Linked DNA regions of Gemmata palustris. Each later gene encodes a partner of the first gene's protein in a complex. Links are inferred from orthologs where the notes say so. Each region holds a gene or a part of one and is shown on either strand. Other genes may lie near its edges. The genes, in order: J8F10_RS22105 and J8F10_RS28080.

What was found.
Region 2: the proteins of J8F10_RS22105 (region 1) and J8F10_RS28080 are in contact, whole or in part, in a crystal structure (PDB 1F6M), measured with the Escherichia coli proteins. The link is inferred for Gemmata palustris from one-to-one orthologs.

The regions. Positions count from the first base shown.
Region 1 is NZ_JAGKQQ010000001.1:5,393,922-5,407,620, forward strand. The notes cover bases 1,540-4,384. They hold J8F10_RS22105 (NAD(P)/FAD-dependent oxidoreductase), read left to right. Parts: upstream 1,540-2,352; coding sequence 2,353-3,417; downstream 3,418-4,384. Other genes in these bases: argA (amino-acid N-acetyltransferase), read right to left, coding at 1,540-2,173; J8F10_RS22110 (hypothetical protein), read right to left, coding at 3,736-4,384. Outside these bases: J8F10_RS22095 (AAA family ATPase), read left to right, coding at 1-768; more of argA, read right to left, coding at 887-1,539; more of J8F10_RS22110, read right to left, coding at 4,385-4,545; J8F10_RS22115 (sugar phosphate nucleotidyltransferase), read right to left, coding at 4,837-5,562; rfbB (dTDP-glucose 4,6-dehydratase), read right to left, coding at 5,661-6,674; J8F10_RS22125 (methyltransferase), read right to left, coding at 6,735-7,766; J8F10_RS22130 (hypothetical protein), read right to left, coding at 8,392-9,645; J8F10_RS22135 (acetyl ornithine aminotransferase family protein), read right to left, coding at 9,744-11,102; J8F10_RS22140 (aldehyde dehydrogenase family protein), read right to left, coding at 11,324-12,826; J8F10_RS22145 (lactate racemase domain-containing protein), read left to right, coding at 13,178-13,699.
Region 2 is NZ_JAGKQQ010000001.1:6,739,186-6,756,092, forward strand. What follows is about bases 7,798-10,664. They hold J8F10_RS28080 (thioredoxin family protein), read left to right. Parts: upstream 7,798-8,999; coding sequence 9,000-9,329; downstream 9,330-10,664. Other genes in these bases: J8F10_RS28065 (hypothetical protein), read right to left, coding at 7,798-7,912; J8F10_RS28070 (hypothetical protein), read right to left, coding at 7,909-8,550; J8F10_RS28085 (hypothetical protein), read left to right, coding at 9,506-10,664. Also shown: J8F10_RS28045 (DUF4139 domain-containing protein), read left to right, coding at 1-784; tRNA (N6-isopentenyl adenosine(37)-C2)-methylthiotransferase MiaB, read left to right, coding at 1,053-2,564; glnE (bifunctional [glutamate--ammonia ligase]-adenylyl-L-tyrosine phosphorylase/[glutamate--ammonia-ligase] adenylyltransferase), read left to right, coding at 2,786-6,076; J8F10_RS28060 (hypothetical protein), read left to right, coding at 6,255-7,238; more of J8F10_RS28065, read right to left, coding at 7,463-7,797; more of J8F10_RS28085, read left to right, coding at 10,665-10,828; J8F10_RS28090 (dihydroorotate dehydrogenase), read right to left, coding at 10,988-11,902; J8F10_RS28095 (hypothetical protein), read left to right, coding at 12,037-12,402; 7-cyano-7-deazaguanine synthase QueC, read right to left, coding at 12,638-13,327; queF (preQ(1) synthase), read left to right, coding at 13,458-13,835; J8F10_RS28110 (hypothetical protein), read right to left, coding at 13,893-14,099; J8F10_RS28115 (tetratricopeptide repeat protein), read left to right, coding at 14,699-15,784; J8F10_RS28120 (macro domain-containing protein), read left to right, coding at 15,809-16,423; J8F10_RS28125 (DNA-3-methyladenine glycosylase family protein), read left to right, coding at 16,465-16,907. UniProt on the Escherichia coli protein: Participates in various redox reactions through the reversible oxidation of its active center dithiol to a disulfide and catalyzes dithiol-disulfide exchange reactions.

The DNA.
Region 1 (13,699 bases):
CCGCACGAGAAACAGCACCCGGCCGGCTACGCGGAGTGCTACGAGTACCTCGTCGGCGCCGGGTTCGATATCGTCATCTTCGACTCGCTCTCGCACGCCTGGCACGGCGCGATGGAACAAGTGGACGCATTCGCCCGCGCCAACAAGGGCGACAAGTTCGGCGGGTGGGCGAAGATCACCCCCGAGCAGCGGAAGATGCTCACCACACTCACCGACCCGCGCGCGCACTGTATCGCGACCATGCGCGTGAAGAGCGAGTACGAGCGCGTCGATGACAACGGGAAGGCCAAAATCAAGAAGGTCGGGATGAAGACCGACCAGCGCGAGAATACCGAGTACGAATTCGACGCAGTGATTCGCTTGGAAGTCGAGAACCACGCGGCACGAGTCGAGAAGGTCCGCGGGTGTACCGCGATGGACGGCAAGACGTGCGACCACCCCGGCCCGACGTTCTGGAAGCCGCTGTTCGACTGGTGGCTCTCGGCCGAACCGGTCGACGCGATTTCGCCCGAGGACCAGCAACGCCAGCGGCTCAACGCGGCCAAGACGCTCACGGACCTGGCAACGGTGTGGGGCGCGATTCCCAAGGGACTTCAAGCCCGGCTCGCGGACGACAAGGATCGGCGCAAAGCCGTGCTAATGACAAAGATGAAGGCCGGCGGTGCAACTACAGCGACCGCGACGGTGGGCGCGAAGGCGCTGCCGGGGTTACCGGACGATGACGACGTGTTGTTCCCGACCGGATCGCGCTCCGGGATGCCGGACTGATTGCCGACCGGGTTGAATGATGAATTTCTGCGGGTGTGTGCGGTGCGCCGAACGAACCGGGCTCCGGGCGCTCCCGCTTATCTGTTTTTTGGGCTCCCCTGTACGGGAGATCTCGACTTTATCCCAGCGACTTGATGAGCACCTGCGAGTTGCGCCGGTTCTGGTCGTACTTCTCCCGGCGCGCGGGTGGGAGGTCGTCGGGCGTGCCGAGCTTGTAGCCGCCCTTCTGGATGAAATAATTGATCGCCTGTGTCGAGAGGCAGAACAGGTTCGCGATCCCCCGCGAACGGGCCACGCCCTCGGTGAAGTGAATCAGTTTCGCCCCGATACCCTTGTTCTCGTACCGGGCGTCGACGAAGACGCTCGCCAGTTCCGCCATGTTCTGTTCGGGGTACACGTGCAGGGCCGCGCACGCGACCGCGTTCCGGTCCACCTCGAAGACGAAGTAATCGCCGATGACCTTTTCGAGTTCGCCCCGCGTGCGCTTCACGAGTTCATCGTTCTGCGTGCCCTGTTGAATCAGCGAGTACACCGCGCGCACGTCCTTTTTCTGGGCCGCGCGGATCGCTTGGTACTCGTTCGCGTAGATCAGCGTGCCGATGCCCTCGTTCGAGAACACTTCGCCGAGCAACCCCTCCTGCTCGCGGCCGTCGATGATGTGAACGCGCTCGACGCCCTCCTTGCAGGCCCGGAGCGCGTGCGTCAGTTTGGTGACGGCTCCCGGTTGGAGTTCGGTGCGGCTCCGCTTGAGGAACGTGTCCGCTTCCTGCACGGTCATCTGACGGATCACGCCCTTCGCGTCGGACACGCCGCCCTCGGTGTTGAGGTACACGAGTTTCACCGCGCGCAGGGATTTCGCGATTTCCACAGCGACCGCGTCGGAATTCAGCCGATACGAGGCCCCGGCGCCGTCGATGCCGATGGGCGGGATCACGGGAACGATGTCGCGCTCGAGGAGCGTTTGGAGCAGTTCCGTATCGACGCGCTCGACGCGCCCGGTGAACAGGTGATCGACCCCACCGAGGATGCCGGCCGGGTGCGCGACCACGGCGTTGGGGCACGCGGCCCGCAGGTCGTTCGCGGACAGCCCCTCCAGAATCTCGTGCGTGACGCGGTTGGCCGCGCTAATGGCGACGTTCAGCGTTTCGCGGTTCGTGATCCCGGTGCCGTCCACGTCCGACGGGGTCATCTTGATGAGGTCCGCGTACCGCCTCACCTGGTGCGCCGCGCCGTGAACGAGCGCGACGCGGATGCTCAAACTGCGCAACAGCGCGATATCGAGCAACAGGTTCGGGAAGTTATCGTCTTCGACGACGGCGCCGTCGATCGCGATGACAAACACCCGGTCGCGGAACCGGGGCACGTAGCGGAGAATTTCGCGGAAATGGGTCAGGCGTTCGTGCATTGCGCTCGGGATTGTCGGGTGTCGGAGGTATCGGAAAAGGAACCGCCAATGTTAGGTCGATGCGACACCTATCGGGCCGATGCGTCGCAGCCATCTAGAATAGCAAGACCGCCGAGTGTGTGGGTACAAACCCAGGTGCGCGGCCAATACCCGAAATACTCGTCATACCCGAGAACGTCATGCCCGAAAACGTCATCATCATCGGCTCCGGCCCGGCCGCGTGGACGGCGGCCATTTACGCCGCCCGCGCGAACCTCAACCCGCTCGTGTTCGAGGGGAACCCTTACGACAAGAAGAACCAGGAAAACGGGACGCTTCCGCTCGGGCAACTCGCACTTACGACGGAAGTGGAGAACTTCCCCACGTGGCCCGCGGGCGATACGCGGCAATACCTGAAAACCGCCCTGAAGGAAGACGATCAGCCGTACTGGGTGACGGCCAACAAGGAGCAACCGACGCACGGCATCAACGGGCCGGAACTGGTCGCCCTGGCCCGGCAACAAGCGCGGAACGTCGGCACCCGCGTCGAATCGAAGGACGTGGTGAAGGTCGATCTGAAGAACAAGCCGTTCACGGTCACGCTACACGATGGGAAAACGGCCCAGGCACACACGCTCATCATCGCGACCGGGGCACGGGCGAACTACCTCGGGCTGCCGAGCGAGGACAAGTACAAGAACCGGGGCGTGTCCGCGTGCGCGGTGTGCGACGGCGCGCTCCCGCGGTTCAAGAACCAGCCGATCGTGGTCGTTGGTGGTGGTGACACCGCCGTGGAAGAGGCCGGGTACCTCACGAAGTTCGCCAGCAGCGTTCACCTGCTCGTTCGGCGCGACGTGCTCCGCGCGAGCAAGATCATGGCCGACCGTGCCGAGTCGAACTCGAAGATCGGGATCAAGTGGCACACGGAAGTGGAAGAAGTGATCGGCGACGACAAAAAGGGCGTGACCGCTGTGCGGGTGAAGAACAACAAGACCGGGGAAAAGGAAGAACTTTCCGCGAGCGGCCTGTTCCTGGCGATCGGCCACACGCCGAACATCGGGTTCCTGGACGGCCAGTTGGAACTGAACGCGGGCGGTTACATTCAGTGGACGACGCTGGCCCGCACCTACACGAGCGTGGAAGGCGTGTTCGCGGCCGGGGACGTGGCCGATGACTACTACCGCCAAGCGGTCAGTGCCGCCGGCACCGGGTGCATGGCCGCACTCGACGCCGAGCGCTACCTGGGCCACCACGGGCTGATTTAAGAGCGCGGTCGAGTTGCGTGGCCTTTTTGACGAGCCGCGACCGCCAGGGAGCGGGTAGCGGCTTCCCAAACATCAGGCGTGTGACCCGCGAGTGGTTGGTCCTAGTCAAGCCCGAGCACTGAAACGAAGGCGCGGCATTTCCCAGCTTTCGTGGCACAGGCCTCTGGCCTGTGAAGTCACTCACACAGGCCAGAGGCCTGTGCGAACACAAATACCCGAGCCAAAACTCCGCTCGCGGAACGAGCGGACCCAAAGAGTTCCGTCATCACGAACGAGCTGAGAGCCAGCCCGCGCAGACTTGTGCAAACTGCTTCTCAGTCAGACAATTGGCTGAACCGGGTGATTTCGCCCACGTCCGAATTTTCTGAGCATAAGTAGAAATGGTGCCCCGCTTAGCAGCAAGGCGGCGCCCGCAGGTGCGGGCGCATGAACCACACTTCCGCCACTCACCTGCACACCATCGCCGTTGCCCAGCCCGTTAACCACAACTGTTTGGTCGAGGTTGTAACCGCTCGATGTTGACGGGAACGATCCGCTCGACGTTCCTGAACTTTGGCCCGGGGGCAGGGAAATTTCGGGCGTTGATCCTCCACCCGAACCGCTCCCGCTGGTGGTAGATGTAACAAGTGATACCGTGCCCGAAGTGGAGTAGCCGGGGATTAAATCCCGGTTCAACTGGCTGTACACGTCGTAAGTCCCAAGTCCGCTACCCGGCAGGCTATACGTGTCCGAGAGCGTGATCGTCAGCGGACCACTGGGGTTATCTCCAATGACCTGAAGATCCGAGAGGTCGATCCCGGATCGGTGCCCCCCGCTCCCGCTTCCACCACCACTCCCGCTCCCAGACTTGGAACGAGCTTGAAGCTGGATCTGGTAACCGCTCACGGTGCCAGCGAACGTCACTTCGTGACCAGTCGGGTTCATATCCCCTGCACCGCCGTCGATCGCAACAACCGAACCGTTGATCGTAATCATGAACGCGGCTTCGGCTCCCGTGTGAGTCAAAAGAACCACGCACGAAGCGGCCAGGAAAACGCTGAGATTTTTGAGATAATGCATATTCGTCATTGTGGTGCTCTCCGGGTTGACAGAGAGGTCGGGGAACAGCGTTCCAGGGGCGCGGGTCATTGACCCGCACCTCGGAGGTTTTTGCTCAAATCCGGCACGCGATCGCACTTCCGTAGCCCGGGCTAACGCCCCGGCCACGAAGGGCAGTAACGTGCGTAAACCGCAGCAAGTCCGCGACTGAGAGCCAGACGCGGACCCCAAAATAAACCCGAATACAAACGGGTTTAGAAGGCGGGACGGCCCCACTATAACGGGTCGAGGTCGCAAGAGGTGTGCCGGCCCCAGAGCACCGGCAATTTTCTGTCAAGCGTTTACTGTCAGGCGGGAACTATTGAGCGTTCTTCGGTCGGATCAGAATCGGGGCGGCTCTTTTCGCACCAGCTCGTTGGAATAATCGAGGCTATCGAGTGTACCGGCGTCGGTCCAATATCCGTCCAAACTAAAGCACCCCATGCGGCCCTGTTTGATGTAGTGGTTGTTGACGTCCGTGATTTCCAACTCGTTACGCCGGCTCGGTTTGAGCGTCTTGATGAGGTTGAACACGTCCGGCGGGTAAATGTAGATGCCCACCACCGCGAAATCGCTCTTGGGGTTCTCCGGCTTCTCTTCGATCCCCATCACCTGATCGCCCTTCAGTTCGGCCACACCGTAACGGCCGGGGTCCGGCACCTGCTTCAGGCCGATCCACGCCCAGTCCGGGCGGCTGTTCGCCTTCTCCAAGAGCGGAATGAGCGAGTCGCGGAAGATGTTGTCGCCGAGCAGCACGAGCGACCGGCTGCCCATGCAGAAGTGCTCCGCCAAGCCCAGAGCTTGTGCGATGCCACCGGCCTCGTCCTGAACGCGGTACGTGAGCCGGCAATTGTGGTCGCGCCCGGACCCGAGCAGTTCCACGAAGTCGCCCATGTGCTCGGTGCCCGACACGAGCAGGATCTCCTGCACCCCGGCCCCGGTGAGCTTCTTCAGTGGGTGGTACACCATCGGCCACGCGCCGACCGGGAGCAAGTGCTTGTTCGTTACGCGCGTCAGCTCGCCCATGCGGGTGCCTTTGCCGCCCGCCAGAATTACGCGAATGGACATGGGGCCTCCGGCGAACGGCCGGTGTAAGCCGGCCGGTGAAACGAACACGCGCTCCGCGCTGCCCGTTCACCGGCCGGTTTACACCGGCCGTTCGCCCGTTAGAGTTTGCTGCCGTACTGTTTCTCGTAGTAGCTCATGTAGTCTTTGTTCTTGATCGTCGCGACCCAGGCCGCGTTCGTCTGGTACCACGCGATTGTTTCCGCCAGGCCCGCGTCGAAGCTCACTTGGGGGGCCCAGCCGAGTTCGCGCTCGGCCTTCGCGCAGTCGATCGCGTAGCGCCGATCGTGACCGAGGCGGTCTTCCACGTACCGGATGAGCGACTCGGGCTTGCCGAGCAAACGGATCAGTAATTTCGTCAGTTCGAGGTTCGGCATCTCGCACCGGCCGCCGAAGTTGTACACCTCGCCGGGTCTTCCGTTCCGCCACGCGGCTTCGACCCCGCGGCAGTGGTCGAGCACGTGAATCCAGTCGCGGACCTGCTGGCCGTCGCCGTACACCGGTACCGGGATGTCGTTGAGCAGGTTCGTCACGAACAGCGGAATGAGTTTTTCGGGGAACTGGTACGGGCCGTAGTTGTTCGAGCACCGGGTGATGACCGCCGGCAGCCCGAACGTGTGCTGGTACGCTTGCACCAGGAGGTCGGCGCCGGCCTTACTCGCGGAGTACGGGCTGTTCGGGTGCAGCGGCGTTTCTTCCGTGAAGAAGCCCGTTGCGCCGAGGCTCCCGTACACTTCGTCCGTGGAAACCTGAACGTACTTGTTCACCTTAAATTCGCGGGCCGCGTCGAGAAGGATCTGGGTGCCGATCACGTTCGTGCGCACGAACGGCCCGCTGTCCTGAATGCTGCGATCGACGTGACTTTCCGCCGCGAAGTGAATGATGTCCGTCACCCCGCGCTGCAGCGCCGCGCGCACGTGGTCGCGGTCGGTGACGTCGCCCTTGATGAACGTGTACCGCGGGTGGCCGGCGAGGTCGGCGAGGTTGGCCAAGTTGCCGGCGTAGGTGAGCGCATCGAAGTTGACGACCGCAACGGTCGGGTCCGTCGCGAGCAAGTGGCGCACGAAGTTCGAGCCGATGAACCCCGCCCCGCCGGTGACCAAAACTGTTGGCATGAAACCCCCTTCAGGCGACACATCCGCCTGAAGGGGTTGTAAGTCATTCCGCGGCTCGCGTCAAACCGGGACGGCCTCGATCAAGCTGTGCGGCCCCTCGGTGGGGGCGACGTGCGCGAGCTTGAAGCCCGCCCCCGCGAGCAGTTCGCGGTACTCCGGCTCGGTGCGCTCTTTGCCGTCGCACACCACCATCATTTCCAGATCGAGGACGTGCGCGAAGTGCGGCGGGAAGCCCGGCGGCACCACGAGTTCCATGAGGAGCAGTTTGCCCGTTGCGGGGATCGCGGCGCGAACGCACGTGAGGATCTGCGTCGCTTTCGCGTCGTTCCAGTCGTGGATAATGTGCTTCAAAACGTAGAGGTCACCGCCCGCGGGCACCGCCTTGAAAAAGTCCCCGCCCTCCGCGCGGCACCGGTCGGCCAACCCCGCCGCCTTGATCGGCTCGTGCGCGCCCGCTACCACTTGGGGCGCATCGAACACGATCCCGCGGGCCTTCGCGTTCGCGCCCAAAATGGCGCACAGAATCGCCCCGTGCCCGCCGCCGACATCGACGATCGTGTTGAACGGGGCGAAGTCATATGCCTTCAACATCGCGGCGGCCGCTTGCTGCGAAAACCCGGTCATGCCCGCGTTGAACGTCGCGGCTTCGTCCGGGTGCTTACCGAAGTAATCGAAGACGCCCTCGCCGAACACGCGATCGAACGCGGGTTCGCCGCTCCGCACGCTCCCCGCGAGATCGCCCCACGGTTTCCAGCTCCACGGATCGCACACATAGGTCGCGATGGCCCGCATCGAACCGGGAACGTCGGACCGCAGCAGTTCGCCCACGGGCGTGAGCGCGAACCGTCCGCCGTCGTCACCTTTGAGCACGCCCAACCCGGCCAGCGCGCGGAGTACGCGGTAAAGGTGCTTCGCGTTCAAACCGGCAGCATTCGCGAGTTCGGCGGCAGTTTTCGGCCCGGTGGCCATTTGGTCGGCGAGATTGAACCGCGCTACGACGGATACGGCTTGCGTGACCGCTTTACCGAACACCATTTGCATCAACACCATCTGCGGCGGAAGCGGTTCCGCTTGGGGAGCCGGTGACGTCATCGAAATACGTTCCTGTTGGAGAAAATGCCGGGCAATCGACCCGGCGAGAGTCCATTCGGTGGGCGAACCGCCCCGGATTCTACTCACGCCACAAAACGGAATCATGGTGCTTTTGAAATCGCTGTGAAATGCCTTGGAAAAGCGGGTAATTCGCATCACTTCGATGTGTCGAGTTGAACATCGGACAGTGCGAGAGTTGCTGCTATTTGTTCTTGAGTTTCAGAGCGTCACTGCGTGTTAGGAGGATTTCACCGCAGAGGGCGCGGAGAGCGCAGAGAAGTAGCCGAGTGGCTGTGATTGGTTCGGCCCCGCGCCCTCGTGCTCTCTGCGGTGAAATCTTCTTACCGCGACGCACGGGTGCTGGGTTGTTGATCTGGCGTTCGGCAAGGAATAGCAGGGCGTGAGAAAAAAAGAACAGCGCCGGCGGGGTCCACGCACCGGCGCTGTGTCGCACGTCCCCTTTACGCGCGTAAGATCAAAAATATCTCCCGCCGCGAATTGTTGCAATGATTGCTGTGCGTTTTTGCGACTGATTCGCGACAATTTCGTCGGCTCGCCCGCACCGGCCTGTGGTTGGGTGCCCGTGAGGGCTGCCTTTTGCCAGAAAATCCCTGACCCGTTTACGTCACTCGTTCGCCTTACGCCACTTTTCCCACTTCACGAACGCGGCTTTTCGGGCCGCGTCGTCCGGGAAGTAGTGCCGCGTGTACGAGAAGGAGAGCTTGTCGGCCGACGAGGAGGTGCCAAAGCGGTCAACGAAGCCGTAGTCGCTGAGTCTCTGTTCGGTGAGAAGAATCGAGACGGCCAGCGCGAGATCGCGGACCTGAACTTCGTAAGTCACGGATTCGAGACCGTCGACCGATGTAGCCGTGCGAACGGTGTACACCGTCAACGTGTCGCTCATCGCCTTGTTTAACAGTGGAATGTGCTTCCGGGTGCCGAGCGCGGCGAAACTGGTCGCCCCGCGCCCGCGGGAACTGGGGTTGATGGCGGACGTGGTGAGCAGCCGGGCCGCGAGGCCGCACGCCTGGTCGGTGAGGTCGAGGTTCTGGGCGATGTTCAGGGCCTGAGACATTTCGCGCGATTCGTCCCGCGAATCGAGCCACGCGACCACGACCGCCCGGTACACGCGGCCCTTCGGGTCCGCTCCCCGGGCCGCGCGGGTGAACCCCGATTCGGACATCAGCGAGCTAACAGAGCCCCTTCGCAGCAGCATGTACTGCGACCCCACACAGCTCTCGGCGAATAGCAGCGCGGTGACGTCTTCGAGCGTCGGTTCCCGAGCCTCCCCGTCGGTCCGCACGGATCGCATGTTGAATAGATCTTGCCGGCGCCACACGACGAGGTCGGCGAGTTCGGTGCGCGAACCGTCCACCGCGAGCAGCAGGCGCCGATTGGCCGCAGTGGAAACGAGTTCGGTGAACACGCGGCGCGCGGCTGCGTCGAGTTCCCGGTCCGACCACACGCTGAGCCCGAAGAACGCCCATTCGCTCCCGACGACCGCGCGAAACGTCTTCCATGCGGGCAGGTCGTGTTCGTATTCGCCCTTCGTATCGGCCAGAAACGTGTCGAGTTGCGCCCTAGTGTCCAGCGTGACGGCGTGGGGAAGGAGTTGCCTGCACCGGAACCGAATTTCTGCGTCGGGATTGGTCGTCGCACCAGCAAATAGCGCCGCGCGGGCGAGCCGGCCGAGGTCCGCGAGTTGCTGTTCGGCGTCCTCGCGCTCGTCGAAGTCTTCGCTCCCCAACTGGCGCACGAGCGCCCGGGCTTTCACCTGAATCTCGGGCACAACGGCGAGGTCGGCCGGGTTCGGCGAGGCCGCACCCGCGAACCCGACAGCGAGGAACGCACACGCGAACGCGAGTCCGAAGCAGCGCATGGCTCATCCGTGTGGCAGCAAGGGAGCGACGCCATCTTCTCCCATTGTGCGCGGTCGGCGCCGGGGACACAACCGCCAGTGCGCTTGAGTGTGATGCGCTAAACGACCGGCAGTGGCCCACCGGCGGATACCGGCACCGGCGCTTTTGCGGGCTCGATCGTACCGAGGACGCCGTCGAGAATCGTGAGTGCCGTATCCACCTGGGCGGCGGAGATGCACAGCGGCGGGCAGAAGCGGAGCGCCGTTTCGCCGCACCCGAGGAGGAGCAGCCCGCGCTCGAACGCGGTCTGGATCACCTTCTCGCGCGTGGTACCCGACGGGAGGTCGGCCGCAGTCATGAGGCCCAGCCCGCGCACGTTGGTTAGACCGGCGTGTTTTTTGGAAAGTTCGCGCAGTCCGGCCCGGAGTTGCTCTCCACGGACGGTCGCGTTCGCCATGTATTCGCGTTCGAGTAGCTCGATGCTCGCGAGCGCGGCCCGGCAGCTCACGGGGTTCCCGCCGAACGTGCTCGCGTGACTGCCCGGGGGCCAGTCCATGACCTCGGCCTTCGCAATGATCGCCCCCAGCGGCATCCCGGACGCGATGCCCTTCGCGGAGCAGATGATGTCCGGTTCCACGCCGTAATGCTCCACCGCGAACATCTTCCCGGTGCGGCCCATCCCCGATTGCACCTCATCAACCACGAGCAAAATGCCGTGCTTGTCGCACAGCTCACGCAACGCGGGGAGGCACCCCTGCGGGATGGGGTGGTAGCCGCCTTCGCCCTGGATCGGCTCGACGAAGATCGCCGCGACTTCTTCCGGCGGGCAGGTCCGTTTGAAGATCGTGTCTTCGATGTTCGCGATGAGCCGGCACTTGCTGGCACAGGTTCCACCCTCGGGACAGGTGCGCGGGAAATCGACGTGGTGGATGTCCGGCACGAGCGGCGAGAAGCCGCGTCGGTGAACGAGTTTCGAGCCGGAGAGCGACATCGCCCCGTAAGTGCGGCCGTGGAACGCCCCGAAGAACGCGACCACGCGGTTCCGCTCCGTGTGCCAGCGGGCGAGCTTCAGCGCGCCCTCAATCGCTTCCGCGCCGCTGTTCGCGAAGAACACTTTTTTGGGGCTGGGGCCGGGGGCGATCTTCGCGAGCTTCTCGGCGAGGTCGATTTGTGGGCGGTAGTAAAAATCCGTGCCGCTCATGTGGAGCAGTTTCGCGGCCTGGTCCTGAATGGCCGCCACGACCTCCGGGTGACAGTGCCCGGTGTTCGTGACCGCGATGCCCGCGGTGAAATCGAGGAACAGGTTGCCGTCCACGTCCCGGATCACCGCCCCGCTCCCCGCGTCGACGAACAGCGGGTACATCGGCGTGTACGACGGCGACACGTACAACTTGTCGCGCGCGAGCATCTCCGAGCCGTTCGGTCCCGGGAGCGGCGTGCGAATATCGGGCACCGGAAGGTGGTCGAACTGGAACATGGAGAAGTCTCCAGAAAGCCGCACGGAAAAAGACAGAAGAGCCGCAGATAACGCGGATGAAGGCACGATCGGACAAAAACGATTCAGAAGAACTTTGACAGGATAACGGAACGAGTGGACCAATTTCTTTTAATCCCGTTGATTCTGTTAATCCTGCCGAAACGTTATTCTCTGATCCGCGTTCATCTGCGTTGATCCGCGGCTGTACTTCGTTTTCAATTTCACGCCGGGCCGCTGTCGATCGCAGTCGTTAGTCCCTGGGCCATCTTGATGTCGGTGCCGTGGTTCACGGTCCACGCGGTTTTGTGCGTGACGGCTTCGATGAGCGCTGAGGCCGACGGGTGGCCATTGCCGCTCTTTTTCACGCCGCCGAACGGCAGGTGAACTTCCGCGCCGATCGACGGCAGGTTCACGTAGCCCATGCCGTACTCGCACTCGTCGCGGAAGAACCGCATTCGCCGGTAACTCTCGGTGATGACCGCCATCGAGAGGCCGTATTCCGTGTCGTTGTAAATCCGCGCCGCGTCCTCGTCGGTTTTGAACGGGATCAGAGCGACGTGCGGGCCGAACACCTCCTCGTGCGTGACGCGGAGGTTCGGCCTCGCATCGGTGCGGTACACGAACGGCGCCAGGAAGCACCCGTTCACGCTCTCCGGTTTGTCGGGCGCGAGCAGCACCTCTACGCCCTCGGACTTCGCGAGCGCGTTGTAACTCAAGACCTTTTCGACGCCCTTGCGGTTCACGAGCGGCCCCGCAAAGTTCTTCGGGTCGAGCGGGTCGCCGAAGCGCAGTCGTTTCGCGGTGTCCACGAACGCTTTCGCGTAGCGGTCCATGAGCGACTCGTGGACGATGATGCGGCTCGCGGAGACGCACCGCTGACCGGTGGTTTTGAACGCGCTGAGGATGCCCGCATTCACGGCCAGATCGAACCGCGCATCGTCACACACGATGACCGCGTTCTTCCCGCCCATTTCGGCCGCGACGATGCGGTCCGGGAGGGCCGCCGAGAGTTCCTGAATGCGCCGGCCCACCGCGTAGCTGCCCGTGAAGCACACCACGTTCACGTCGGGGTTCTTCACGAGCGCTTCGCCGACCGGTCCACTCCCCTGGATCAAGTTCACGGTTCCACCGGGGAACCCGGCTTCCGCGAACAGTTCGACCAGTCGTTGTGCGATCCCCGGGGTCTCCTCGCTCGGCTTGAACACGCACGTGTTGCCTTCCAGCAAGCTCGGCCCGAGCATCCACAACGGCACCGCGAACGGGAAGTTCCACGGCGTCACCACCGCAACGACGCCCCACGGTTTCCGGCGCGTGAAGGCATCTTTCTCCGCGATCTCGGATGCCACCACTTCGCCGTACACGCCGGTGCGACCCGAGCCGAACACCCACTGCACCATGTGCAGCCCTTCGACCACCTCGGCCCGGCACTCGGTGACGTTTTTGCCGCACTCGCGGGCCATCAGCGTGGCCAAGGCGTCGGTGTCGCGCTTGATGAGTTGCGCCAACCGGTCGAAGCACTCGGCGCGGAGGATGCGCGACGTTCGGCGCCAACCCGGAAAGGAGGCGCGCGCCGCACTCACCGCGGACGCGACCTCTTCCGGCGTCGCGTGCGGGAACGAGCCGACCACTTCGCTGAGGTTCGCCGGGTTCAGGTCCGCGAAGTCGTCTCGCGGCGCGAGCCACTCGCCGCCGACGAACAATCGGCCGGAAACGGGACTGGTCATGGCACTCACTCCCTAACGACGTGACGCTGCATTCTACGCCAACCCGGTACGCGGTTTCCACCCTGTGCTGCGAACGAAAGGGCATTCTTCCTTCGGAGCGAATGATTCGGGCGTTTCTTTAGCCCTCGTGAAGAGTGCCTTTACGTTGGGGCAGGCGGTGCTCTGTGGAATTGATGCGTTTGGCCTTTGGTTTTGTGGCACAGGCCTCTGGCCTGTGGAGGCGCTTACACAGGCCAGAGGCCTGTGCCACGAACACAAACCACCCGCTTCCAACACAGCAACGGGACGAATGCCCGTGTTCCCGCGCCGCGCGTATAATTCATAAATGCGAGACATCGCTGAGGGGACTTCATGCCGGAAACGACCGAATTGATCGTTGGTTCTCAATCGTGGACACTAACGGTGCCGGGCGATCGCGCCGTTACCGTTCGACGCGCAGACGTTACCGCGCCCGCGGGTTCGCCGCAGCAACTCGTTCAGCACGCACTCGAAAAACCGTTTAACTTCGAGCCGCTCCGCCGGGCGCTCACGCCGGACGATCGCGTCGTGATTGTCATTGATCCGCGATTACCGCACCTGACAGAGATGCTCGCCGAAGTGCTTCGGCACGTTGGCAGTGCGGGCATCGCCCCGGCCGCGATCACGGTCGTTTCGCCGCCGAACGCGCCGCAAACGTGGATCGATGAGTTGCCGGACGAGTTCGCGGACGTGACGGCCGAGACGCACGACCCGGCCACCGAGCCGAAGCTCATGTACGTGGCGACCACGAACAGCGGGCGCCGCGTGTACCTGAACCGCTCGGTGGCGGAAGCGGACTTCACCATCGTGCTCGCGGGGCGCCGGTACGACCCGCATGTCGGCTACGCGGGCGCG
Region 2 (16,907 bases), 1.4 Mb from region 1 along the record:
GCACTTGAACCAGGGTCCGATCACGGTGTTCGAGGGCAGCACTTACGCCGGGGACACGCGCGTGCTGGACGTCCAGCCGAACGAGGAACGGCTCCTGAGCTACGCCATCGACCTGGGTACCGAAGTCGATCCCAAGGCGGGTGCGGGTAAGCAGAAGATCACGAGCATCAAGGCCGTGAAGGGGATCGTGACCACGACCACGAAGGTGACCGAGGAGACGACGTACAAGGCCATCAACCGGTCGCAGGCGGACCGCGCGCTGTTGATCGAGCACCCGAACCGGACGAGTCAGCAGTTCAAGTTGGTGGACACGGACAAGCCCACGGAGGATACGCCCGAGGTGTTCCGGTTCGCGCTCGGGCTCAAGGCCGGTGAGACCAAATCGTTCACGGTCAAGGAGGAGCGCGATGACGTGAGCACGATCGCGCTGACCAACGGGGCGGAAGACCAGATCCGGTACTTCGTGTCGCTGAGTGAGGCCAGTCCCGCGCTCAAGCAGCGGCTCGCCGAGGCGCTCACGATCAAGGGGGGCTGGGACGCGACCGCGCGCGAGCTGGCCCAGGTGACCGCTGACCTGCAGCGGTTCACGATCGACCAGGACCGGATTCGTAAGAACCTGCGCGAGACGCCGAAGGAGTCCGAGGTGTACGCGACGTACCTGAAGAAGCTGTCGGACCAGGAGAAGGAGATCGACGCACTCACGGCCAAGCAGAAGGGGCTCGTGGGCGACGAGTTCCAGGCTCGCAAGAAGTACGAGCACTTCCTCGCCAACATCAACGACTGATTCAGGTGCAGCACTCTGCCCCTGTGGGGCGCCAATCGTGTAGACGGCAAACACCGCCCGCTCGTTGGCACTCGCGGTTCGCCAAAAGACTCCGAGCGAACCGCGAGTGCAACGAGCGGGCGGTGCGTCCCGCACCGGCCATTTCCACGCAATAAACGGCCTGACATGAGGCCGCGCGGCCTTTGTGAACCTCGTGCCGCTCTGTATCCTCAACCTGATACTCTTTAATTTTAAGAGGCCGGCCCCGTCTCATAACGGTATCCCGACCATGCCGCAGAAAGTCTACATCGAAACCGTCGGCTGCCAGATGAACGTGCTCGACAGCGAGCTGGTCATCGGTGCCCTCCGCAAGCACGGCTACGACCTCACCGATTCTCCCGCCGACGCGGACGTGCTGTTGTTCAACACGTGCTCCGTGCGCGAGCACGCGGAAGACAAAACGTACTCGGCGCTCGGCCGCGTGCGCCCCATCAAGCGCGACAAACCGGACACCGTCATCGGCGTGCTGGGCTGCATGGCGCAGAAGGACCAGGACGCGATCCGCAAGCGCGCCCCGTTCGTGGACATGATCGTCGGTACGGGGCAGTTGGGGGCGGTGCCGGAACTGGTCGATAAGGTGCGGGCCACGCGCACGCCGCAACTCGCGGTCAGTTTGGGGCGCGCGGACGGCGGGCGGAATGAAGTCGAAGCGAGTTTCATCAGCTACGACCCGGCCCGCGACCCCTCGATGCGCCCGACGCCGTTCCAGGCGTATGTCCGCATTCAGATCGGCTGCGACAAGTTCTGCACGTACTGCGTGGTGCCGAGCACGCGCGGCCCGGAGCAGAGCCGCCCGCCGGAACACATCTGGAACGAGGTGCGCCAGCTCGTCGATCAGGGCTGCAAGGAAGTCACGCTCCTCGGCCAGACGGTAAACAGCTACGTCTACGAGTCGGGCGACACGCGCACGCGCCTGAGCGACCTCATCGCGGGCATGCACGAGGTGAACGGCCTGGAGCGCATCAAGTTCGTGACGAACTACCCGAAGGACATGACGGACGACCTGCTCGACGCGGTGCGCGAGTTGCCGAAGGTCGTGAAGTACCTGCACGTCCCGGTTCAATCGGGGTGCGACGAGGTGTTGAAGCGCATGAAGCGGAACTACACTGCTGATTATTACATGGAGATGCTCGCGCGCTGCCGGGAACTGGTGCCCGGCGTGTCGGTGAGTTCGGACTTCATCGTCGGCTTCTGCGGCGAAACGGAAGAGAGCTTCCAGAAGTCGATGGAGTTGGTCCGCGTCGCGCAGTTCAAGAACTCGTTCATCTTCAAGTACAGCGAGCGCGCGGGCACGAAGGCCGCGGACCGGTACCCGGACGACGTGCCCGATGACGTGAAGAAGCGCCGAAACAACGACCTGCTCGCGGTGCAGAACGAGAACAGCCGCATCGACCACCGCGCGCAAGTCGGCAAGGTGGTGGAAGTCTTGGTCGAAGGCCCGAGCCGGCGTGAACAGCGCGCGAGCCGCGGCCGCGAAGAGCCCGGTCACATCACACAACTCACCGGCCGCAGCATGGCCGACCACATCGTGGTGTTCGACGGCACCGAACGGCTCGTCGGCCACACGATCCGCATCGCGATCACCGACGCCAGCCCGTTCACGCTGTACGGCAACGTACTGACCGACGAAAGCGTGGGCGTGGATACCACCGACCGCCAACCCAACCGGGTGCCGAATAGTCCCCCCTCCAACCTCGAGATCGGGACGCGCCCGGAGCGCTTTTCGCTTCCTCTAATTTGAGGGTCCGGCGCGGCGTCCCTACCTCGTAGCAAGCGCCGGGTCGTAGATACTCACCGGCGCTTGCCAGCGAGTGCCTGCGACCCGAGGGGCGATCGCGGGGTTCAGCACGACCAAGTTTCACACCGCCGGCCCGGGGATCGTGCTCGGCGCAACGGCCCTGGTGTGGAAGCTGAAATAAGGCGGGCTGTGTCGGTCTCACATTGCCGCGGTATCATCTCTGCATGGCCTCTCTCGAAGACACCATCCTGAAAGCCGTGCGCGACGCGGACCGCGGGCGCCGGAACCTCGCCGCGCTCGCCGCGCACCTCGGGGCGTCCGCGCCCGAACTGTTCGCGCCGCTCGGTCGGCTCCTGCCGCGGACCGCGGACCCGGACATGGCGCTCAACAATCTGGAGCGCCTGTTCGCGCGCCCGGACGCCCGCGCGCACCTCCCCGCGCTGCTCGAAACGCGCGCCCGCGAACTCGACGCCACGCTCCAACTGCTCGCCACCTCGCAGTTCTTCGCGGACACGCTCGCGGCCTACCCCGAGTTCCTCGCGACCGTGTTCCACGTGCCCAAGCGGAACCCCTTCACCCCCGAACTCATTGCCCAACTCAAAGGCGAGGTGGACGCGGCCGGCGACGACGCGGGCGTGCTGCGCGCGTTCCGCCGGTTCCGCGACCGGCACACGCTCCGCATCGGCATCGGCGACGTGATCCGCGACCGGCCGCTCGAAGAGATCACGCGCGAACTCTCTCGCCTCGCCGACGCATCGATCGAAGTCGCACTCCAGCACGCGCTGCGAACCGTTACGACACGGTTCGGTAGCCCGACCGCGCCGACCGGTCAGCCCGCGAAAATTACGACGCTCGCGTTCGGCAAACTCGGCGGTGACGAGCTGAACTATTCGAGCGACATTGACCTGATGTTCGTGTACGACTTCGACGGCGAGACTAATCGAAGGTCGGGAGTGAGCAACGCCGAGTTCTTCGGCCGCGTGGTCAGCGAAGTCGTGCGGTTGCTTTCGAGCCACACGGACCGCGGGTTCGCGTACCGGGTGGACCTGCGCCTCCGGCCGGAGGGGAACCGCGGGTCACTCGCCCGGAGCCTGGCGAGCACGCTCAGCTACTACGACACGATGGGCCGCACGTGGGAGCGCCAGGCGCTCATCAAGCTGCGGCACGTGGGCGGCGACCCGGCGCTCGCGCGCGACTTCCTCTCGGCCGTCGAGCCGTTCGTGTACCGCAAGTATTTCAGCTTTTCCGAGATCAACGAGGTGAAGGCGCTCAAGCGCCAGATGGAAGCGAAGGCCCAGCGCGCGCAATCGGACAACACGGACCTCCCGCGCGACGTGAAGACCGGGCGCGGCGGCATCCGCGACATCGAGTACACGGTCCAGTTCCTTCAGTTGCTCAACGGCGGCGACCTCCCGGCCGTGCGCCAGCGGAACACGCTCCTCGCGCTCGAAGCGCTGGAAATCGCCGGGTGCCTGAGTTCGCAGGAGACGTACATCCTCGCGGACGCCTACCGGTTCCTGCGCAAGACCGAGCACCGGCTGCAACTGCTGTTTGACCTCCAGACGCACAAACTGCCCGCCGAAGGGGACGAGCTGCGGAAACTCGCGCGGCGCATGGGGTACGCGATAGCACGGAACGCGGAGCGCGGAGCGCGGAACGAAGACGAGCCACCGCACGCCCCTCCCGAGGGCGGGGAACTCGGTCCCGAGGGCGGCGCTTCCAGTTCCGCGCTCCGCGCTCCGAGTTCCGCGCTCTCCGCGCAGCGCCGCTCGCCGCTCGACGAGTCCGACCCGCCGCCGCTCGACACGCGCGACCTGTTGGTCGATCCACTCGACCGGTTCCTGAAAGACCTGCAGGACAAGACGTCGATCGATCGCACCATCCTGAACCACTTGCTGCACCAGTCGTTTCAGGGAGAAGACGGGCACTCGGAGCCGGAAGCCGACCTGATTCTCGACCCGGACCCGGACGCAGAGACCGTGCGCGCGGTGCTCGGGCGCTACCCGTTCCGCGACGTGCCGAAGGCGTTCGCCAACCTGTCCGCGCTGGCACGGGAGAGCGTGCCGTTCCTGTCCGCGCGCCGGTGCCGGCACTTCCTCGCGAGTATCGCCCCGCCGCTCTTGCGCGCCGTGGCCGCCAGTCCCGATCCGGACGCGGCCCTCACCGACCTGGAGCGCGTCAGCGCGTCACTCGGCGCGAAGGCCGTGCTGTGGGAGCTGTTCAGCATCAGCCCGCCCAGCCTGAAGTTGTACGTCGAACTGTGTGCCGGGAGCCCGTACCTGTCGGGGTTGCTCATCAACAACCCGGGTATGGTGGACGAACTGCTCGATTCGCTCGTACTCAATCAACCGCGCACGGCCGACGAGCTTCACGCCGAGTTAACGGAACTCCTCCGAGGGGCAACCGATCCGGACCCGATTCTGCACAGCTTTCAGGACAAAGAGTTCCTGCGCATCGGTGTGGGCGACCTGCTCGGCAAGGCGGACGTGCGCGTCACCACCGCGGCCCTTTCCGACGTGGCCGACACGATTCTGAACCAGGTCGTGGAACTGGTCGAGCCTTCCGTTCGTGCGAAGTTCGGCGATCCGATCATTGAAGCGCGCGACGGCCCTCAACCGTTGGAGGACGTTTTCACCGGCCGGCTGACACCGGCCGTTCGCCCAGAATGTCCCTACGTCCTTCTCGGCCTCGGCAAACTCGGCGGCCGCGAGATCAGTTACCACAGCGACCTCGACCTGCTGCTCGTGTACGAAGCCGACGGCACGACGTCGCGCGGTGAGGCGAATCGGTTGTATTTCACCGAACTGGCGCAGCGCGTCATCAAGACCGCGAGCCGGATGGGGCCGATGGGCCGGCTTTACGAGGTGGACATGCGGCTGCGGCCGACGGGCAAGTCCGGGAGCCTCGTGCTGCCGCTCTCGGAGTTCCGCCGGTACTTCGCGAGTTCGACGTGTCAGCTCTGGGAGCGGCAAGCGCTCGCCCGCGCGCGGGTCGTTCGCGGAGAGGCCCGGTTCGCGGACGAAGTGACGGCCGCGGTCCGTACCGCGATGCTCGGTCCCGCGTGGCACCCGGAGGTGGTGGACGAGGTGCGGGCGATGCGCCAGAAGCTCGAAGCGACCGCCAGCCAGTGGAGCCTGAAGCGCGGACCGGGCGGGTTAACGGACGTGGAGTTCGCGGTGCAGTTGCTCCAATTGAAGTACGGGCGCAAGCACCCGGACGTCCTGAAGCCGAACGTGTGGGACGCGCTCGACGCACTGGCCGCGGCCGGCCTACTCCCCGCGAACGATGCGACCGCGCTGCGCGACGGCTACTCGTTTCTGCGCCTCGTCGAAGCGCGCTTGCGGATCGTGACCGACCGGCCACTGACGGAGATCCCCGAAGCGGCCGACGATCAGGCGAAACTCGCGTACCGACTCGGGTTCGTGGCCTCTTCGGACTTCCTCGGAGCGTTTCGTGAGGCTACCGCGGGCATCCGAACGGCGTATCTCGCCGCCACCGCGCGCGAGCGATCATAAGTAGATCACGCGGGCCGTACTTCTTCCCCCATCTCGCCCAAATTCTCGGGGCAGCGGGCGATTCTGAAATCCGCGAAACCGGTCGGCGTCTGGGTGGGTAGAATACGCGTGACCGACGTCCGAATCGGCCCTCTAGCAAAACCGCCAGGCCGATTCATCTCGGAAAGGATCAAAACTCATGATGCGTTTCTCTCGCCTGGGTTTGGCGGCCGTTTTCGCCGCGACTCTGGCCGCCCCGGTTGCCCGCGCCGCCGAACCGGACAAGCTCCTCCCGGCCGAAGCGGACACCGTCGCCTACATCAATTTCAAGCAGATCCTCGAATCCGATATCGTTAAGAAATACGCTCTCGACCAGATCAAGCAGGCCCTTGCCGGCCAGGACGCCAAGAAGTTCCTGGAAGACATGGGCCTGGACCCGATGAAGGACGTCGACAAGGTGTGGCTCGGGATGTCCGGTTCGACCCCGGACGACACCAAGGCGCTCGTGATCGTTCACGGCACCTTCGATCCCGACAAGCTGTTCAAGGCCGCCGAAGCCGTCACCAAGAAGGACGGCGACAAGTTCAGCATGGTGAAGGACGGCACCGCCACGATGTTCAAGTACCAACCGGACCAGGGCAACCCGGTCTACGGTACCGTGGTGAACGACACCACCGTCATCGCCGGCACGGACAAGAAGCTCATCGCCACCGCGCTGAAGCAGTCCGAGGACAAGAAGAAGGCCCCGATCAAGGCCGAACTCACGGACCTCATCAAGCAACTGGATGAGAAGGCGTCGCTGTTCGCCACGTCGCTGGTGAAGGGTAAGTTCGACGCCGTGAAGTTCCCACCGCAGTCGCCGATCGACCTGTCCGGGATCGAGAAGTCGCTCCCGAAGACCAACACACTCAGCCTCGTCATCCGGGTCACCGCGGACATCAACCTGGAAGTCACCTTCGGGATGAAGGACGAGGATTCGGCCGCCGACATGGGTGACGCGGTCGCGAAGCTCGTCAAGGACATCGGCGGGTTCGTCCCGGCGCTGGTCGCGTTCGAGCCGAAGGCCAAGCCGCTCGGCGAGATCCTCAAAACGGTCAAGTCCGATGTGAAGAAGACCAGCGTTACCCTCTCCGGGAAAGTGGTCGGTGACATCATCGGTAAGCTGATTACGCCGGAAGGCTAAGTCGATCGAACTGCAAACACAGCGACACGGGCGGCCTTTGGCCGCCCGTGTTTGTTTTTCGCGTCGAGTGAGCCGCGACCGGTGGTGTCTTGAGTGTGGTCCGCTCGCTCCGCGAGCGGTTGGACCCACGAGCGCAATCGAGTACGCACTAACTCGGGTGGGGCGAAGCCCCGCTCGCGGAGCGAGCGGACCACACTCAAGACACCACCGGTCGCTGTCGGGGTTCACACTTCGGGAATTTCGATGTCGTCGAGCGGATCGTTCTTTTCCGGGCTGTCGGCGGCTCGTTTGCTTTGATTCGACTTGATGAGCGCGGAGACTTCGTCCCAGTTCACCGCGGCGAAAATCTCGTCCAGGTGCTTCACCACGCCCAGTAAGCTCGCGGAGGCCATCTCGAAGTTGGTGTGCGGGGAGAATTCTTTGAAGTGATCGCGGAAGTGCTCCGCGACGCGGCGGAGTTTGGGCAACTTCCCCTTTAACCGACGAAGGAAGTCGCCGAAATCGCCCCGCTGGAGCGCCGGCTCGACGGCTCGAATGCTGTCGTAGAGAGTTCGCGGGACGTCGAGCATGTCCTCGTTGTCCTGGATCTCGTCCGCGTGCTTGAGGAACGTGCGGATCATCCAGGCGTGCGCGAGGACCGTGTTCAGCCGGGCGACGGCTTCTTCGGGACTCATGGTTGCGCCGGCGCGGGGTTGGGGCCATCGGTCGGGACCGCGGGCGCCGGGGTCGTCGGCTTCCCTTTCGAGGCTTCGGCTTCTTCCTTCGACATCAGTACCAAGAACGTACCGACCGCGACGAGCACGATCCCGGCCCACAGTTTCCAGCCCGGCATATCGAAGTGGAAGTTGCTCCACTCGCCGGTCTTCGCGTTCGGGTGCCACACGGAGCTGAGCACCGTGTTGATGAGCGGGGCGAGGCAGAAGATGAGTGGTGCGATGTACATGCGGTACGTCGCGGGGTTCACGCCCTCGATCTTCGCCTGATCGACCGCCGCTTTGCTGGCGAAAATCACGCAGATCGCGCCGACCGCACCGGCCACGCCCGCGAGCCCGCTGAACACGAGCCCCACCGCGCGCCAGCTCGCTTGGGCGTCGTCGCGGGTCGCCATGAGTACGACCGGGATGACCACGGCCATCACCATGTACGCCACGCCGACCGACAGAATGGACGCCAGCCGCCCGCCGACGCCGATCGCGTTCCCCTGCGCGTTGAGCGGGCTGAGCATCTGCCCACCGAAGAAGATGATGGGCACGTAGGTGCCCCACGCCAACCCAGCGAGAATGACGTAGCCCCACCACGGGATGCTGTTCATCGATATTCCAGGAAATGGAACGCGGGGCGCGGAATGCGGAGTTCGGAACGAAGACCGAGTCTCCGTTCCGCGATCCGAACTCCGCGCCCCGCGCTGGAAAGAGTGACCCTATGGGGATTCGAACCCCAGTTCCTGCCTTGAAAGGGCAGTGTCCTAGGCCACTAGACGATAGGGCCACGTCTGGAAGTCGGCGCCGCCGAGGACACACCATTTTTAGGAGCGGCACGGGCGAGCGGCAACGTGCGTGCGCCGGTATCGGGGCGATCGGGGGCCGAAAAAGACAAGAACCAACTGCCCCCGTTCCGGTTTTCCGACGCCCGGCGCGTTCGCTCGGGGCGTAAGGGCACGACTTTGCTGTGGTACAATCTCCCGTGTGGACGAGTAGAATGGTTCACGAACCGCTCGCAGGTATCGGACCATCTAACCCATATCTCCCGAGGACTCTCAAAATGGCCAGCCCTAACGTTGTTGAACTGACCGAAGGAAACTGGAGCGAGTACGTCACCAGCGGCACGCTGATCGTTGCCGACTTCTGGGCGCCGTGGTGCGGCCCGTGCCGCCGACTCGCTTCCACCATCGACGCCGTTGCCGACCAGTTCGCCGGCAAGGTGAAGGTGGGCAAACTGAACGTGGACGAGAACCCCAATCTCGCCGTCAAGTACGACGTGATGACGATCCCCCGCATCCTGTTCTTCAAGGGTAGCGACACCCCCGTTCACACGGAGAGCGGCGTCCTGTCCCCCGACGAGCTGTCGAAGCTGATTAACCAGTACGCCTAATTTTTCGAGCCGCGTCCGACGGGAACGGGTTGAAGGGCGAAGCGGTGATCGAGCGCACGGAGCGACTCGGCCACCGCTTTGCTCGCTTCGCCCTTCAGCCCATCTCTTCATGAAGATCGCCCCCCCCGCGCGCCGATAAAGTTTGCGGGTTCTTCCGTCGGAGCGGGGCGCGAACAATGGCAAACATTAACGACGAGCGGGTTCGACTTGCGTTGGACCGGGCGGAGGCGGACCGCTTGTTGGCGGAAGCCCGTGCCGCGCAACGCACCGCGAACCGCGAACGGAGCCGCGCCCGCAAGCTTGCCGCGCGCCTGGCCCGGCGCGTCCAGCACACACTCGATACCGCCCGCGCGCAACTGGAAACCGATCGCCAGGCGCTCGAGGCCCGGGTCGCGCGCTTCAACGAAACACAATCGGTGTTCAACGGCACGATCGCGGCCGACCGCGACCGGGTGCGCGACGCCTGGGCCGATCTCGCCGCCCGCCAGAAGCGCTCCATAGAAGAATGGGACGAAGCGAGCCGGTTCCAGGCGGAACAGGCCACAGCGCTCGACGCCCGGGCCGCAGCGCTCGATGCCCGCGAGCGGGGCGAAACCGAAGCGAAAATCAAGCTCCAGTGCGAAGTTACGGTGCTGCGCGAGGAAGCCGCCGCGCTCGAAATGCGCGTGCGCAACGCGCGCCAGGCGGTGGACGAACTCGAGCACCAGCGCGAACAACTGCGGGCCGACACCCTCGCGCTGGTCGCGGCGGAAGCGGAACCGCCGGCCGAACTCCAAGTCGCACTCGACCGCTCCACCGACCGCGACCTGACGCAGTGGGCCAACGAGCTCGCGAAGAAGGAAGAGCGGTTGAACGTGGAGCGGGCCACGGTCACGGGGCTGTTCGCGAGCCTGGCGCGCGACAAGGCCGGGATGGGGGACCAGCGCCGGGTGCTCGCGGAGCAGTTCGCGCAACTCGCCGCGGCCCGCGCCGGGTGGCAGGCCGCCGAGCGCGAGACCGTTCTGGAAATGGAGCAACTCGCGCACACGCTCCGGCAGCGCGAGGCCGAACTCAACGCCCGCGACCAGCGCATCAGCCGCGCGGACGGTCGGCGGCGCGAGGACGCCTACGATTTGTGGCAGTTCCGGTTGCGGCTCGAAGCGTGGCAGTCGAAGCTCGTCGCGTTCGAGATGCGCTGGCACACGGAGCGCGAGCAGCTCGAAGCGGATCTCGTCCGGCGCGAAGAGACCCTGATCGCACGGGAGGCGGGCGCCGGCGGTGATTCGGACACGATTCCCCCGGTAATCCCGTTCGCGCTCGCGATTTACGACGGCCCGCCGACCCGAGCGGTGCCGGAGGAACTGACCGCGCTCCGCGACGAGGTCGAGCGCATGGCCAGCCTGCTCCTCGAAGCGGACCTGCCGGAACCGCCCGAACCGCACGAGAGCGAGTTACCGTGGGCCGCCCCCGACGAGAACAACGCCGAAGTGTTCCCGTATGACCGCTCCCGCGCGGCCTAGTCAGCAACCGAACGAGCAAAGGGGCGGGGCTTCCCGTGCGTTGAACCGTGACGACAAACGGGAGCGCCGCCCACTCCCTTGCAGTCGCGGCTCGCTACAAGGAAACGCGACGAATCGAGCGCCGCTCGCACTTAAATGGTTGCGGGGCACAAGTGGCGTCTACGTCTTCAGCGTGCCGGTGATTTCGCGCACGCGGCTCGCCCCGAGTGATTCGATCGCACTCGGGAGGGCGTCCACGATCTTGACACTCGCGGTCGGGTCGTAGAAGTTCGCGGTGCCGATCTGGACCGCGGTCGCCCCGACCACGAGAAAGTCCATCACATCGTTAAGGGTCGCGATCCCGCCCACTGCGATCACCGGAATCGCCTTCAATTGTGCGATTCGCCACACCGCGCGCAGGGCTAACGGTTTGATCGCGGGGCCGCTCAGTCCGCCCGTGATGTTACCGAGGATCGGCGCCCGTTTCCGCCAATCGACTGCCATGCCCACAAAGGTGTTGACCGCGCTCACCGCGTCCGCGCCGCCGTCGGCTGCGGCCTTTGCGATGACGGTGATGTCGGTCACGTTCGGCGTGAGCTTCGCGATGAGTGGCAGGTCCGGGCACACGTCCCGGCACCGGCGGACGATATCTTTCGTCAGCTTGGGATCGATGGCGAAATCCGTCCCGCCGCTCACGTTGGGACACGACAGGTTCAGTTCCAGCGCGCTCAATCCTTCGCGCGACTGATGCACGCGCGCCGCCATCGCGACGAACTCTTCCTCGCTCTTCCCCGCGATGTTGCCGACGATCGCCGTCGGGAGCGTGCGGAGGTAAGGGAGGTGGTGCGTGAGGAAGTGTTCGAGGCCGTCGTTATCCAAACCGATCGCGTTCAGCATGCCGGACGCGGTCTCCACCGTGCGCGGCGGGCGATTACCGGCGCGGGGCGCGTGCGTCACGGTTTTGGGAACGACCCCGCCGAGCTTCGCGAAATCGACGAACGGCGCCATTTCCTTCGCGTAGCCGAACGTGCCGCTCGCCACGAGGACCGGGTTGCGGAGCTGGAGCCGCCCGAGCGTGCAGGACAGGTCAATCATTAACGACGGTCTCCCGGTTCGGCCCCACAAACGACTTCCGGCATTTTATTAGTTTGTTGCGCGTAACTCTGTCCGCACGGCAGTGTTTACGAGACTACGGATCACATTTTCGGTTCCAATCCCAAGAGGTGCCCATGTCTCGCAAGCTGCTCGCAGCCGGGCTGTTCGCACTGGCCTGCACAATTACGCTGTACGCTCACACCGTTACCGCGGGTGAAGAGGCCCCGGCCCCGCGCGCCGCCGGCGAGGGGGAGGGCGATAAGAAGGGCGAAGGCAAGGGCGGCCCCGGTGGAAAGTTCGGTAAGGGCGGCTTCGATAAGAGCAAGATCGACCCCGAAAAGCTGAAGGCCCTCAAGGAGAAGTTCGGCAAAGGCGGGTTCGACAAGAGCAAGATCGACCCGGAGAAACTCAAGGAATTCAAGGACAAGTTCGGCAAAAATGGGAAGGGCGGCTTCGGGAAGGGCAAGAAAGACAAGGACAAAGAGAGCGGCGAAGAGTGAGAGGCGCCGGGCACAGTCTTGGCGCACACATTTCAATTGCTTTGGTGTGCGGTTGCAACAAGGGGCGAACGGCCGGCGTGAGCCGGCTGGTGGAACTGGCTCGGGCTACACTTGGGAGCTTTCACCAGCGAACGGGTCGAGTTCGGGCGGGAGCGCCTTTCAGGGTGGAACTGGCTCGGGCTACACTTGGGAGCTTTCACCAGCCGGCTCACGCCGGCCGTTCGCCGGAAGCTCCTCACTGGTACTGCGTCGGGTCCGGTTGACCGGCTTCGGCGAAGCCCTTCTTGCGCAGCGAGCACGAGTCGCACCGGCCGCACGCCCGGCCCGTCGCGTCGGGATCGTAGCAACTCAACGTCTGCGCGTAATCCACACCAAGTTTGGTCCCTTCGCGAATGATCTCCGCTTTCGTCATCTTGAGCAGCGGCGAGTGAACGCGGAACTTCCCCGTGCCCTCGGTACCGGCTTTCGTCGCGAGGTTCGCGAGGCCCTCGAACGCGCTCAGGAACTCGGGCCGGCAGTCGGGGTAACCACTGTAATCCAGGACGTTAGCGCCGATGAAGATGTCGAACGCGCCGACCACTTCCGCCAACCCGAGCGCCAAACCGAGTAAGATCGTGTTGCGCGCCGGGACATACGTCACCGGAACGCCGTGGGTCATATCGTCCGCGGAGCGGTCCTTCGGCACCGCGATGTCCGCCGTGAGCGCGGACCCGCCGATTTGCCGGAGGTCGAGCTTCACGACGCGGTGATCGACCGCACCGAGCGCGGTAGCCACGGTCGCGGCGCGCACGAGTTCGACGCGGTGCCGCTGCCCGTAATCGACGGCCAGCGTGTAACACTCAAAGCCCTGGTTCCGCGCGACCGCGAGCGCCGTGGTGCTGTCCAATCCGCCGCTGAGAAGCACGACCGCTTTCACAACACGCACTCCCGATCGAGTTGGTAATCGCCCGCCCGCGGTTCTTCTGGAAGCGCGGGCGCTGACGTTGCGACGAAACGAGGTGGAACCGCCCGCGCGCTTCATCTATCAAGATAGGTACCCTACGAGACGCACCACAATGGAACTGACCGAAACCCCGGCCATCGAGCAGTTGGAAACGTTCCCGAACCCGCGCCCGGGGCGGGAGTTTGCGATCGAGATCGTATGCCCGGAGTTCACGAGCGTGTGCCCGAAGACCGGCCAGCCGGACTTCGGCACGATCACGTTCACGTACACGCCGGGTGAAACGTGCGTCGAGTTGAAGTCGCTGAAGCTTTACCTGCAGCGGTTCCGCAATCAGGGGATCTTCTACGAACAGGTGACGAACCGGCTGCTCGATGATTTCGTGGCCGCGTGTAAGCCGGTGCGGTGCAAAGTGGTGTCGGTGTGGACGCCGCGTGGCGGCATCAGCACGACCGTGACGTGCGTGCATGAAGCGAACGAGCAGCCGGTGTGATCGGCCTCTGACTGCGTGTCCCACCGGCCGGCTTACGCCGGCCGGGTGCCAAAAGCATTAATCAACGATGATGGCGTTTTCGAGGCGGGCGTTCGGGAGGGCTTCGCGTGCGCCCTGTTGAGCGAGTTGCTTCACGTGGTACGAATTGGCCCGACCGCGAAGCACCACGCGCTCACCGCCCGTAGCGATTTCGACTTCGAGGTTCTGCACCCGGCGGCTCGTCCGATCGGCCACCCGCTGTGTAACAAGCTCAAGTAACGACATAGGGTTTGTGCTCATCTGCCCTGATTACTTCCTCGCGTTGCCTAAAGGTCAAGCAAGAGTGCTTGATTCGTATTCTTAACAGGCCGCGCTAGAGGCGTATCTTTTAGGTTACGGAATTTAGATGCAAACCGCAGTCCAGAAATATGTTTCCAAATCGCAACTCCTGAACCTGCGTGGTTCCCGGCCTTTATTTGCTGAAGAACTGCGCACCCGCGTGGCCAATGGTGCCCGGTGCGTGCGCTTCGAGTATTGCTTCTCACTTTTGTTCGTGACCGTGCGTCGGCAATCCGAAGTCTATCTCACTAAATCCTGGCAACAGCGTTACTTATGGGGGTTGTGGTACAGCACTCTCGCGCTTTTGCTCGGGCCGTGGGGCGTTCCGTGGGGACTATTTTGGACACTCTGGGCCGTTTGGGTGAACACGACCGGCGGAGCGGACTGTACCGCGAGCGTTCTCACTGCGGTGGAATCACTTAGTACAGAATGCGCGAATGCGCAAATCGATTCCCAGCATGGGGAAGTTAACCCGTTAGCGCCGGATTACAATTAGCTCTGGTACACGGTTCCGCTCTGCGCCGCGATGACGAGGAGGGACGCTTGTGGTTCGTCACGGTACGGTCGCTCTCGCTGCCCTCGTCGTGGGCCTTCTGGCTTTATCCGAGGGGCGGGCGTCGCTGCACCACCCGGACGACCCGATGGCGATCCCGGTGAGCGAAAAGGGCGCACCCGAAGCGCTTTCCTTTGAAGAATTCGGGCGCCGGCGCCTCGTGTTACTGAACGCGAGCAACCCGAAGTGGCCGCTCGACAATTCCGATCCAAGAGACCCGGCGAAGAAAATCAGGACCGACCGCGGTACGGTCAAGGATCGCATCGACAAACGGTCGGCGCTCCGCGGCCGGTCGGAACTGGATAGCGTCGCACTGGCGGTTGACCTGCTCCGGTTCGGTCAACCGGCCGAGGCCACCGGCGCGCTAAGGGACCAGCGCAGAGGATTTCTGCCGAACATCACGCACGCACACATCGAGGCCGCGCAGGGGAACTGGGACCGCGCGTTTCAGTTCCTCGATATCGCGAACGAGGAGCGCCCACCGAAGGAGGTTCCCGGCCTCAAGCCCCAAGAGCTCGCGTGGCAACTCAAGCTGAACACCGGACCGTTACTGAAGTTGGTGCGGCTCCGAATGAACGAAGCGAGGGGCGCCAAACCCGCGCCGGAAAACGAACTGCCGGACGCGATCTTCCCCGTGAACTTCGCGGACACGGTCGACGGCGCGCTGGTGCCGGGGGAGCGGGCGAAACTCCCGCCCGATGCGCTCGCGACCGTGCAACAGCTCGTGCTGTGGTTCCCGCACGACCCGCGCCTCTACTGGCTGCTCGGTGAACTGTACGCGGCGAAGGGGGAATTCGCCGCCGCGCGGAAGATCATGGACGAGTGCGTGGGGACGTTCACTTACAGTAACCGCAAGGTGCTGATGCAGCACCGCGAAGCGGTGACGAAGGCCGCGGACGCGAAGGGGGCCGCGCCCGAAGATCCGCTCTTCGCACAGCCCGATAGTGCTCCTCCTCCGCCGGCCCCGGCGCTGCCGTTCTCAATGGGCGCGGTGTGGATCTACTTCGGCGTGGTCGGGGTGATCGCGCTGTTCGCGGCCGTTCGCGCGCTAATGAAACTCAAAAGTAAACTCAATTGATGGCAACGGGAGGAGCCCTTCGCGATGATCGAAAACGTGTGGCTCGTTCACCCCGATGAGGCGATGTGTGCGGCGTTCCGGCGCCGGTTCGCCGGGCTGCGCGGCGTTCGCGTCGTTCGGGGCCGTTTTGAAGACCTGGAACCACACGACTGCTTCGTCACCGCGGGAAATGCGTTCGGCATCATGACCGCGGGCATTGATGCGGCCGTGGTCGGGGCCTTCGGCGAAGAACTGATGGCGCGCGTCCAGCACCGCATCATGAACGACTACTTCGGCGAGCAACCGATCGGCACCGCGTTCGTGTTGGGAACCGGCAGCTCCGCGATCCCGTTTCTGGTTCACGCGCCGACGATGCGCGTCCCCGGCAACATTGACGGGACGGACAAAGTGTACTGCGCGACCTGGGCCGCGCTGCTCGCGGTTCAGGCCCACAACACAACGAACGCGCACCGAATCGAAACGGTCGCGTTCCCCGCGATGGGCACCGGATTCGGCGGGGTACCGTTCGACGAGGCCGCGCGCCAAATGGCGGTCGCGTGGCGCAACTACCTCGAACCGCCGCACCGACTCGACTGGGATTTCGTGGTCGAGCGCCACCGCGCCATTTGCTACGACGGCCCGCGCCAGGTCGCCCGCTGAATCGCTCTCGCTTCTTGCGAATTCGGCGTTACACTATCCGCATGTCCACAACATATTACAAAAAGGTGCGCAAGCACCTTTCCGGCAATTGCCCGGTCATGAAGCGGATCATTGACCGCGTCGGGCCGTGTACGCTCACCCCCAACGGCGACGACCCGTTCACGTTGCTCGTGCGGTGCGTGATCTCACAACAAATCTCGACCAAAGCGGCCAAGTCAATTTACGGCCGGCTCGTCGCCGCGCTGAACGGCACGCCCGAAGGGGAGAGCGGTGCACCAACGATTCCGATTGCGGAGCTGGCGAAGCTCACCGAGGCGGAGTACAAGGCGTGCGGGATCTCGGGACCGAAACAACGGACCATGCGCGCGGTCATCGACCACGTGAAGGCCCACCCCGACCTGCTGCCGAGCATTCCCGACCTCGACGACGACGCGGTTCGTGAACAACTGACGGTCATCAAGGGCATCGGCCCCTGGACCGTCGA